DNA from 2 places in the Alteromonas sp. Cnat2-8 genome. Region 1 is predicted to be linked to the other one. Evidence: predicted binding sites of a transcription regulator. Region 1 holds the regulator's gene; the other holds the start of a gene.
What was found. The regulator FliA, encoded in region 1, starts transcription of late flagellar genes. The targets are predictions, from matches to a motif close to CTAAAGNTNNNNNNNNNNNNGCCGATA.

Region 1 (5,516 bases):
AAAGAGCTTGGCTGGGATGATGTTCAGCAGGTAGATACCATCGGATTGGAAGTGGGCTATCGCTTAATTCCTCTTGTCGATAAATCCCAAGGTGGCGAGTTGTTGACGCGCATTAAAGGCGTACGTAAGAAACTATCGCAAGAACTGGGTTTCCTTATTCCGCCTGTCCACATTCGCGATAACTTGGATTTAGAGCCCAACACTTACACCATCGCTATGCTAGGCGTAACGATAGGCGATTCCATCATCAGTCACGATGAAGAACTTGCTATTAATCCAGGGCAAGTGTTCGGTAAATTAGAAGGGCGTGCCACTAAAGACCCCGCGTTCGGCTTGGACGCAGTATGGATTAAGCCCAATAAACGGGAGCATGCACAAACCCTTGGGTACACAGTAGTAGACGCTGCGACCGTTGTAGCGACCCATTTAAGCCAATTACTCTCTAACAATGCATATCAATTATTAGGGCACGAGGAAGCGCAACAACTTCTTGATATGCTTGCCAAGCAGCATCCGAAACTGGTTGAAGGATTAGTACCAGACATTCTTCCGCTAAGCACCGTCGTGAAAGTACTGCAAACCTTATTGTTTGAAGGCGTGCCTATTCGCGATATGCGTACAATCGTTCAAACACTCAGTGAGTACGGCACGCGCAGCCAAGACCCCGATGTTTTAGTGTCTGCAGTGCGTATTGCCCTTAAACGTTTAATTGTCCAAGAAATTACTCAAGGTGCAAAAGAGATACCTGTCATAACCTTGGCGCCAGAGTTGGAACAGATGTTGCACCAGTCACTTCAAGCAGGTGGCGAAGATGGCGCTGGCATAGAACCAGGTCTGGCAGACAAGCTGCAAAAATCATTGCAGCAAGCCAGTCAGCAGCAAGAGTTAGAAGGAGAGCCTGCAGTACTCCTTACCTCAGGCATGCTACGACCCGTTCTGTCTCGCTTCTTAAAATATTCGGTTGTTGGGCTTCATGTTCTGTCTTACCAAGAAGTGCCTGACGACAAACAAATAAAAATAGTCAGTTCGGTCGGTCAATAATCTGACACTGGGTGATTGGAGAGGTTGCAATGAAAATTAGACGTTTCTTCGGCAAAGATATGCGTGAGGCGTTAAGCCAAGTTAAAGCTGAATTGGGCAGTGACGCTGTGATCATGTCAAATCGCAAAGTCGCTGACGGTATTGAGCTTGTCGCAGCCTACGACAAAGAACCTGAAGCGAAGTTGTTTACGCCGAAAGCGTCTCCACAAGCAGCTGCAAAAACACCTGGCCAAAAGGCAGTGCCTAGCTTGAGCGAAATCATTGGTGACGACGGTCCTGATAGCCTTAAAGCACTGCTAGAAAAGCAGCACGGTGGAAATAATGGCGTAGCGAGTCCCGCGCAACCTAACCAACCAATGACAGCAAATGCTAAGCACGCCAATGAAATTGCTTCGCACTTAGACTTCTCAGAAGCCTTTATTGACGACGTAGAAGCCCAGCAGTCTTCTCATGAACCAGTTCGTCAGAACGCTTTCCCAGAGCATCAAGCGTCGAGTATGGATGATACCGCTGTGACGCAGTCAGCGGAGCTTGCGCAAATCAAGGAAGAGCTAGCGTCTCTTCGCGATGTATTGCAATATCAAGTGGCCGACTTGATGGAAGCTAAAAACAAACGTCAAAAACCTGTTCATCAATATCTAATCACCCGTTTAACCGATATGGGGTTAAGCAACGCGTTAGCGAAACAGCTTATTAGCTATACGCCGTCACATTACAACGAACGAGATGCATGGGTATATCTTCTTAACCTATTGGCTAATCGCATAAATGTGACAGGAAACGATATACTTAGCGCACAAGGTGCTGTTGCATTAGTAGGACCAACAGGTACCGGTAAAACAACTACCGTTGCGAAACTTGCTGCCCGCTATGCGCAAAAATACGGTGCAGAGTCGGTTGCGATGATTACCATCGATACGTATAGAATTGCCGCCTATGAGCAGCTAGCGACATACGGAAAGATTATTGGCTGCACGGTGAGAAAAGCGCAGACTAGTGAAGAACTTGCGGATTTATTATTCCAACTTCGTCATAAGCGACTAGTATTGATTGATACGGCTGGATTTAGTCAAAGAGATAGTCGATTAATTAAACAAATTAAGCAGTTTGATAACGGACAAATGCCAAATGTTAAAAAATATTTGGTAGCGCAAGCAAATACGCAATATCCTGCTTTGCAGAGAATCATTCAAGCGTATGATGATATTGAACTAAGTGGCTGTATTTTCACAAAGTTAGATGAGTGCTACTCTTTAGGAGAGGTGCTTAGTGCAGCGGTTGAATACCAATTACCGGTTAGTTATGTCACCGATGGTCAAAAAGTACCTGAAGACATTAAGATTGCAGAAGCGAAATCTTTGGTTTCCGCTGCTGCAAAGCTTTATAAAAAGTACGGTTTGAATCATACTAGTGGTAACAACGCAATTAAAACAGCATAAGCAGTATGATTGACGACCAAGCGAGTAGCTTAAGAAAAATGAAGCAATCACGGTTAATCAAAGTAATCGCCGTCACCGGTGGCAAAGGTGGCGTAGGTAAAACAAACATTACATTGAACACCGCTATCGCCATGGCGAAGCAAGGTAAACGTGTAATGGTTCTCGATGCGGACCTCGGTCTTGCTAACGTAGACGTTATGTTAGGTTTGCGTGTTGAGAAAAACTTATCCCACGTGCTTTCCGGCGAATGTACACTTGATGAAGTATTAGTGACCGGTCCGCACGGAATAAAGATTGCCCCTGCCACATCAGGCACGCAGTCGATGGCAGAATTGTCGCCAACGCAACACGCTGGCCTAATTCGTGCCTTTAGTGAGCTGCGCTCGCAAATTGACGTGCTTATCGTTGATACAGCGGCAGGTATTTCAGACATGGTGTTGAGCTTTTCAAAAGCCTCACAAGACATCATGGTCGTTGTGTGTGACGAGCCTACTTCATTGACAGATGCGTATGCATTGATAAAAATTCTGAATAGAGAGCACGGTGTTTTCCGCTTCAAAGTTGTGGCTAATATGGTGCGCGACGTGCGAGAAGGCCAAGAGCTATTTAGTAAATTGAGCAAAGTGACAGGGCGTTTTTTAGATGTTGCACTAGAATTAGTGGCGACAGTACCGTTTGACGAGAACATTCGTAAAGCAGTGCGTAAACAAACAGCCATTGTCGATGCTTACCCAGGTTCACCGGCAGCCGTTGCAATAACACAGTTGGCGAGTAAAGCCTTAACATGGCCTATTCCAGCGCAGCCAGGTGGCCATTTAGAGTTTTTCATTGAACAATTAGTTGCAGAAAAAGCCGTAGGAAGTCAGCGTTGAACAGCAAGGCAGCCGCTTATCAACAACAAACCGATAAAGCGCAGTTAGTCGAAAGACATGCGCCATTGGTTAAGCGTATAGCGCATCACTTGATAGCGCGATTGCCGGCTAGTGTTCTTGTAGACGATTTAATTCAATCAGGCATGATTGGATTATTAGAAGCCGCGCGAAACTTTGATGGTTCAAAAGGAGCCAGCTTTGAAACGTTTGCCGGTATTCGCATTCGCGGTGCTATGCTAGATGAAATTCGCAAAGGGGATTGGACACCGCGTTCAGTCCACCGAAATGGTCGAGCGATCACTGAAGCAATTTCGCAAGTAGAAAGCGAAACAGGCCGCGATGCTAGAGATTCTGATATTGCTGATAAGCTTAATGTAAGCTTGCAGGACTATCACCAAATGCTTAATGAAGTAAATGCCGGAAAGCTGGTAGGTATTGAAGATTTAGGTGTGTCAGAAGATGTTATTTCGACAGAGCAAAATCGAGGTAGCGACGCACCACTGGAAGATTTGATGCAAGGCGCTTTCCAAAAAGCGCTTGCCCATGCAATTACGACATTACCTGAAAGAGAAGCGATTGTACTTTCGCTGTATTATGATGAAGAGCTGAACCTAAGAGAAATTGGTGAGGTTCTTGATGTAAGTGAATCGAGAGTCAGTCAAATTCACAGTCAGGCCATGTTAAAACTCAAATCACGAATGAAGTCGTGGCAAGCTGACGAAGAATAGAAATTAATAACAATTAACCCCTCACTGGAGGCTATTTTGGACAAAAGCATGAAAATTCTCGTGGTCGATGATTTTTCTACCATGAGACGTATCATCAAAAACCTACTTAAAGATTTGGGTTTTTCCAACATCCAGGAAGCGGATGACGGAAGTACTGCATTGCCTATGTTGCAGCAAGGTGATTTCGATTTCGTAGTTACCGATTGGAACATGCCTGGAATGCAGGGTATTGACTTGCTTCGCGCGATTAGAGCCGATGACAAGCTCAAGCACCTACCAGTACTTATGGTTACTGCTGAAGCGAAGAAAGAGCAAATTGTTGCCGCCGCGCAAGCAGGTGTTAACGGCTACGTTGTTAAGCCGTTCACTGCAGCAACACTTAAAGAAAAATTAGATAAAATATTCGAACGTTTAGGTTGATCCAGACGCTCACCAGAGAAATGAGGTTTACTGGATGTCAACGAATGTAAACGTTCCAATTTCGTTGGAAGAAGCAAAACAGCTTGTCACCTACCTTGAAGAGGGTGACAACGCTTCAGCCAATGCCCTATTAGAAGCGGCCTCAATGAAAGAAAACGTTGAGTTATTTGCTGAAGTAGGGAAACTGACGCGTCAGCTCCATGACGCGCTGAATAATTTCCAAATAGACGACCGCATTAAAAATCTCGCGACCGATGATATTCCCGATGCACAATCCCGCCTAACCTACGTAATTGAAGAAACTGAAAAAGCTGCTAATACTACTATGGATGCCGTTGAAGCGAGCATGCCTATAGCTGAAATGCTGTCGGCGCGCATCGAAAAGGTAATGCCTGAGTGGAAGAAGCTGATGAATCGCCAAATAGAGTTGGGTGAATTCAAGGCTTTATGCGCAGACTTAGACGAATTGTTGGAAGAAGGTTCGGCACAGTCAGCTAAACTTACACAGTTACTTACAGAAGTATTGATGGCTCAAGGTTATCAAGACTTAACTGGTCAGGTTATTCGCCGCGTTATCGACTTGGTTAAAGAAGTGGAAGACAGCTTAGTTAACATGCTTACCATGTTTGGTGAACGCGACGGTGCAGAACAAACTAAACCATCCAGCGTTAAGGCCGATAAGGTTGATGGTGTAGAGGCAGAAGGCCCTATCATTGATGCCGATAAGCGCGACGACGTCGTGTCAGGCCAAGATGATGTAGATGATCTTCTGTCTAGCTTAGGTTTTTAGGGGAGCGGGCGCATGTCGTTTGATGTTGACGAGGATATATTACAGGACTTTCTAGTTGAGGCTGGAGAGATACTTGAACAATTACAAGAACAGCTCGTTGATCTTGAGAACAATCCTGAAGATGCGGATTTGCTGAATGCAATTTTCCGTGGTTATCACACAGTTAAAGGGGGAGCAGGGTTCCTGTCTCTTACCGAGTTAGTAGAAATTTGTCACGGTGCGGAAA
Region 2 (5,516 bases), on a different contig from region 1:
GGAACAATAACAATGTCTTTTGGTGAATCTGTACTACTGACCACCTCAGAGGTCTCCTTTGTAGATAAAGCGTGTAGAACTCTATTCCTACAATGCTTAAAACAACTGCCTTTTGGCAGTTTAACCATTCAAGAAAACGGCGATGTCGTTGCGCGTTTCGGCACAGACGAAAGCGATTTGCGAGCAACGGTAAATATCAAGGATGTACAAGCCTATCGACGCTTATTGCTTGGCGGAAGTGTGGGCGCCGGAGAAGCATTCATGGATGGGTTATGGGACAGTGACGACGTAACAGCCGTGGTAAGAGTGTTTGCTAGGAATTTATCTACCCTTGACGAATGGGAGAATAAATTTAAATGGGTGACTATGCCCATCAACAAGATTCAACACTTTGCACGTCGAAATACAAAGGACCAAGCCAAGAAAAATATCGAGGCGCATTACGATCTGGGTAATAAGCTTTATACCCGCTTCCTTGACCCAACAATGATGTATTCGTCAGCCATATACCCAGATCCGAATGCAACTCTCAATGATGCACAAAATTACAAGCTCAAAGCCATTTGCGACAAGTTACAGCTTAGCGAAACCGATCATCTTCTAGAGATTGGCACGGGCTGGGGCGGGCTAGCCGTCTATGCTGCTAAGCATTATGGTTGCCGCGTAACGACCACTACCATTTCAGAAGAGCAGCATGCATGGGCAAAAGAATGGATTGCCCGAGAAGGACTTGAAAGCAAAATCACTTTGCTGAAAAAGGATTATCGCCTACTTGAAGGCAAGTACGATAAGCTCGTATCTATCGAGATGATTGAAGCTGTAGGCAAACAATTTTTAGGAAATTTCTTTGAGAAATGCTCGTCACTTTTAAAAGACGACGGCCTAATGCTGCTTCAGTCAATAACCATTGATGACAGACGTTACGACAGCTATTCAAATAGTGTCGACTTTATTCAGAAATATATCTTTCCGGGTGGATTTTTACCTTCTCAGCACCAGCTTAACGCTCACCTGAAAAAGTATACTAATATGATGATTCGTGACTTACACGACATCGGGATTGACTATGCGAAAACATTGAACCATTGGTATGAAGCATTTATTTCTGCAAAAGATGAGCTTTTAAACGACGGTTATGACGAGCGTTTTATGCGAATGTGGACCTACTACCTGAAATATTGTGAAGGTGGTTTTTTAGAAAGAACAATCAGTACCGTTCAGCTTGTGATTTCAAAGCCTCATTACAGACTTGATTTGGCTCGTGTTTAACAACGCTAATTATCGATAGTAGTGACAAAAAAAGCGGCGCCCTTGTGGCGCCGCTTTCTTGTTTGAAGCTGACACTAGGTCAAAGCACTACTCATCTACAACTGATATAGGCTTCGACAGCATTGGCTTACCCTGATTGATATTAATTTCAACGCGGCGATTTTGCGCTCGGTCTGAAGGTGTAGTGGCATTTTCTACAATTGGATCGGTATCTGCCTTACCCACTACCGACATACGACTTTCGTCAAACCCTGGCGCGGTCCGCATGGCTTCAGCGACCGCGACAGCGCGCTGCGCTGACAAGTCCCAATTAGAACGATAGAGCTCATTAGCAATATGCTGGCCGTCACTGTGCCCTGAAATTTCGATTTCTCCAGGCACATCCGCCAACAGCGTACCTATTTTTCTCAACACCGGTTGGAATTGGGGCTGCAAAAAGGCCGAGCCCGCCGAGAAGGAACCGTTCTCACGAATTCGAATGGTTAACTGCTGACCCAACGATTCCATTTCCACCGAACCATCTAGAATTTGTTTTTCTAATTGCTGCGCTACTTTTTTCATCAGTTCAGCCATTTGCGACTGATCGGTGCTTTGCTCAGCCGATGAAGACGACTCAGTAGCCGTTTGTTGAGATTGTCCGCCACGCTGCTCGCCACGCTGCTTCTGCCTTCCGCCGGCAGAGTCTTCGTTACCAGCCTGAAATTCCAGCATTTGTTGGGTCATTTCGTTGGTTTGCTGCTGAATGGACTCAATAGGCGTAGGGTCAGGCTTGCCAGGTCGAAACTCCATTGCAATAACACTGGTACCCTTTGGAATATCTCTTACTTCAATTTTATTTTGCACACCAAAAGCAAACTTCATAGAGCCCGCAATTTGTTTAAACTTCAGTACGTCCATTTCCGAAAAAGAAAGAAGGAGTACGAAGAAGCACATAAGCAACGACATCAGGTCTGCGAAGGTTCCCATCCAGGCTGGAAGCCCCTCGGGGGGACATTTTGGGCATTCTTCTTCGGCCATTACTCTTCCTCTGCGCTTCCGCGTTTACTCGCCGCAAGGTAGTTCTTTAATACCCCTTCGATAACACGTGGGTTCTGGCCATCGGCTATACCCACAATACCGTCAAGAACAAGACTCTGGTTTAACTTCTCTTCACCGGCTCTTACCGCCAGTTTAAAGGCAATTGGCAAACACACGACGTTGGCAAAAAAGGCACCATAAAGCGTGGTTAATAGCGCTACCGCCATAGCAGGACCGATGGCTTTAGGGTCATCCATGTTTGAAAGCATGGCAACCAGACCGATCAAAGTACCAATCATACCCATCGCAGGCGCTACGTCGCCCATTCCTTTAAATATAGAAGCGCCGAACTCATGCCTTTCCGTTGTCATAGAAATATCTTTAGCTAACGTTTCTCTCACCACTTCAATGTCGTGGCCGTCAACCAACATGTCCACACCTTTTTGCATGAACTCATTTGAAATTTCCGCTTCTTCTAGTGCCAGAAACCCGCCTTTTCGCGCAGCGTCTGCCATTTCAACAATCTTCTCGATAAGCTCTTCAGGCGTTTCAATTTTGAACATGAATGCTTTGCCAGCAACTTTACCCGCACTGAAGAATTGGCCCAACGTAAACTGAGATAGGACAACAAATAGTGTTCCCCCGAATACAATAAGTATTGATTGCACGTCGATGAACATGCCCAAGCTGCCGCCCAGAATCATAGCCATCACTATGAAACCAATGGCGCCCAACATACCTATGACGGTTGCTAAATCCACTCACTCTTCCCCATTTATGCGCAGTCAGTGCTGTTAGTGTACAAATACCCTATCGGCAAAAGATAGAAATACTAAAACGACATTATTGAAAAATATCACATTTATTTGTTTATTATGAAGTAGGTTCTATGTAAAAGCGCTGCTTTGTCTGTTTTTATAAACTAAAAACATCTAGCGCTTTTTCAGCGCCTTACGTTTTCCTTCACAGTAAATAACACGGTTACTTCTGAAAGGTTACTGAGCCTTGCATCGAATATAGCACAATTTGCTTGCATGTTGCCTTTTGAACTGGATGAAAAAAAAGCTATGTTACTGTGATATAGGCGATATACGGACAAACCATTTGACCCTTGTGCAACCCTCGGTTAATGTGCGCGGTATACGTATTTTGGCCACTATATTGAGTGTTTTTATGACGACAGAAAAAGCATCAGCGTCTTTTGAAGAAACTTTATCAGAACTAGAAGCTATCGTTAACGAAATGGAAAGCGGTGATCTGCCTCTTAATAAAGCACTAGAAAAATTTGAACGCGGTATAGCACTTTCCCGCCAAGGCCAACAATCTCTTGAAAACGCCGAGCAAAAAGTAAAGATACTGCTCAGTGAACAAGGCGAAGAAACGCTCCACCCTCTTCCTGAAAGTGAACAGCCATAAATCGTTCATTTTTAACTAACAGGCAATCTATGAATTTTTCTGCTTTGCATCAGCAAGTTAAACAACAAACTGATGCATCTCTTCTTACATTAATTGACGAATTACCCGATTACGCGCCGCGCTTGAAAGACGCAATGCGTCACGCCTTGCTTGCTGGCGGTAAACGGATGCGGCCACTACTTGTTCAAGTGGTAGGTAACACCCTAGACGTGCCCAAAAAAGACCAAATGGCTATTAGTATGGCTATTGAATGTGTGCACGCCTACTCGTTAGTCCACGACGATTTACCAGCCATGGACGACGACGACTTGCGCCGCGGTATGCCAACCTGCCATATCGCCTTTGATGAGGCTACCGCTATTTTAGCTGGCGATGCGCTGCAGGCACTTGCATTTACAGTGTTAGCTGATGCGCCATTAAGCACGTATGCTGAAACAAAGCGTAGCCAGTTACTGTCTGTACTTGCGAAAAGTGCGGGTTACATAGGTATGTGCGGTGGGCAAGCTATCGATTTAGCCAGCACCGGCAAAACCATCTCGCTAGAAGAACTAAAACAGCTGCATAGATTGAAAACCGGTGCATTGTTAAAAGCCTGCGTAGAAATGGTCGCCATTGTTAGTGAAGGCTTACTGCCTCAAACTAAAATTGACTTAATGGCTTATGCCGCGGATATTGGGCTAGCTTTCCAAGTTCAAGACGATATTTTAGATGTGGAAGGCAGTAGCGAAAAATTAGGTAAACCCGCGGGGTCAGACGAAGCGTTAGGGAAAAATACCTTTCCAGCCAAACTTGGTATTACAGGCGCTAAACAAGAATTAGAAATGCTTCACGATAATGCACTTCAAGCATTGGCGCGTTTACCCTACAATACTGACAGTTTAATTGCGTTTAGCGAGCTTTTGGTAAAACGCGACCATTAGCCACGCGCCATGTTGAAAAAGATAATAAGTACATGAGTTTAGATCTCCAACATTACCCAACGCTTGCGCTTGCGCAAACACCCGATAAATTGAGGCAGTTGCCCCAAGACAAATTACGCGAGCTCGCCGATGAGTTGCGTGAGTACTTACTTAACAGCGTAAGCCAAACCAGTGGGCACTTTGCATCTGGTTTAGGCACAGTGGAACTGACCGTCGCTTTGCACTATGTGTACGACACCCCCTTCGATCGACTGCTGTGGGATGTAGGTCACCAAGCTTATCCGCACAAAATCCTTACAGGCCGTGCAGAGCGCATGAGCACCATTCGCCAAAAGAATGGTCTGCACCCTTTCCCATGGCCGCCTGAGAGCGACTACGACACCTTTGCAGTTGGTCATTCGTCTACATCGATTAGTGCAGGGCTGGGCATGGCTGTGGCTGCCGAAAAAGAAGGCAAAAACAGAAAGGTTGTAGCGGTAATTGGCGACGGTGCTATGACCGCTGGTATGGCGTTTGAAGCCCTTAATCACGCTGGTGATATCAAGAAAGACATGGTAGTTGTACTTAACGACAACGAAATGTCTATTTCTGAAAACGTAGGTGCGTTGAACAGTCACTTAGCTCGCTTGCTCACAGGCAACTTTTTCAACTCTATACGCGATGGCGGCAAAAAGCTGCTAAGCAATGTACCTCCTATTAAGGAGTTTGCCAGCCGTGCAGAAGAACACATTAAAGGCATGGTTGTCCCGGGCACGATATTTGAAGAGCTTGGCTTTAACTACATTGGCCCTATCGATGGCCACGACGTAAATGGTGTTGTCGATACTCTACGCAATATGCGCAAGTTTGACGGCCCGCAGCTACTTCACGTAGTCACCAAGAAAGGTAAAGGTT

Region 2: a site for FliA is predicted at 3,098-3,124, ahead of pomA (flagellar motor protein PomA). Genes of this name have one in related genera too.

What each region holds. Positions count from the first base shown of each region.
Region 1 covers NZ_JAKREX010000001.1:178,900-184,415, reverse strand. Annotated here, with positions in the region: gene flhA (flagellar biosynthesis protein FlhA) at 1-1,041, shown strand, start outside; gene flhF (flagellar biosynthesis protein FlhF) at 1,071-2,480, shown strand; gene MHN00_RS00805 (MinD/ParA family protein) at 2,486-3,352, shown strand; gene MHN00_RS00800 (RNA polymerase sigma factor FliA) at 3,349-4,080, shown strand; gene cheY (chemotaxis response regulator CheY) at 4,117-4,500, shown strand; gene MHN00_RS00790 (protein phosphatase CheZ) at 4,535-5,290, shown strand; gene MHN00_RS00785 (chemotaxis protein CheA) at 5,303-5,516, shown strand, end outside.
Region 2 covers NZ_JAKREX010000002.1:817,598-823,113, reverse strand. Annotated here, with positions in the region: gene MHN00_RS07755 (DUF1365 domain-containing protein) at 1-10, shown strand, start outside; gene MHN00_RS07750 (cyclopropane-fatty-acyl-phospholipid synthase family protein) at 13-1,269, shown strand; gene MHN00_RS07745 (flagellar motor protein MotB) at 1,357-2,286, opposite strand; gene pomA (flagellar motor protein PomA) at 2,286-3,047, opposite strand; gene xseB (exodeoxyribonuclease VII small subunit) at 3,460-3,702, shown strand; gene MHN00_RS07730 (farnesyl diphosphate synthase) at 3,732-4,622, shown strand; gene dxs (1-deoxy-D-xylulose-5-phosphate synthase) at 4,655-5,516, shown strand, end outside.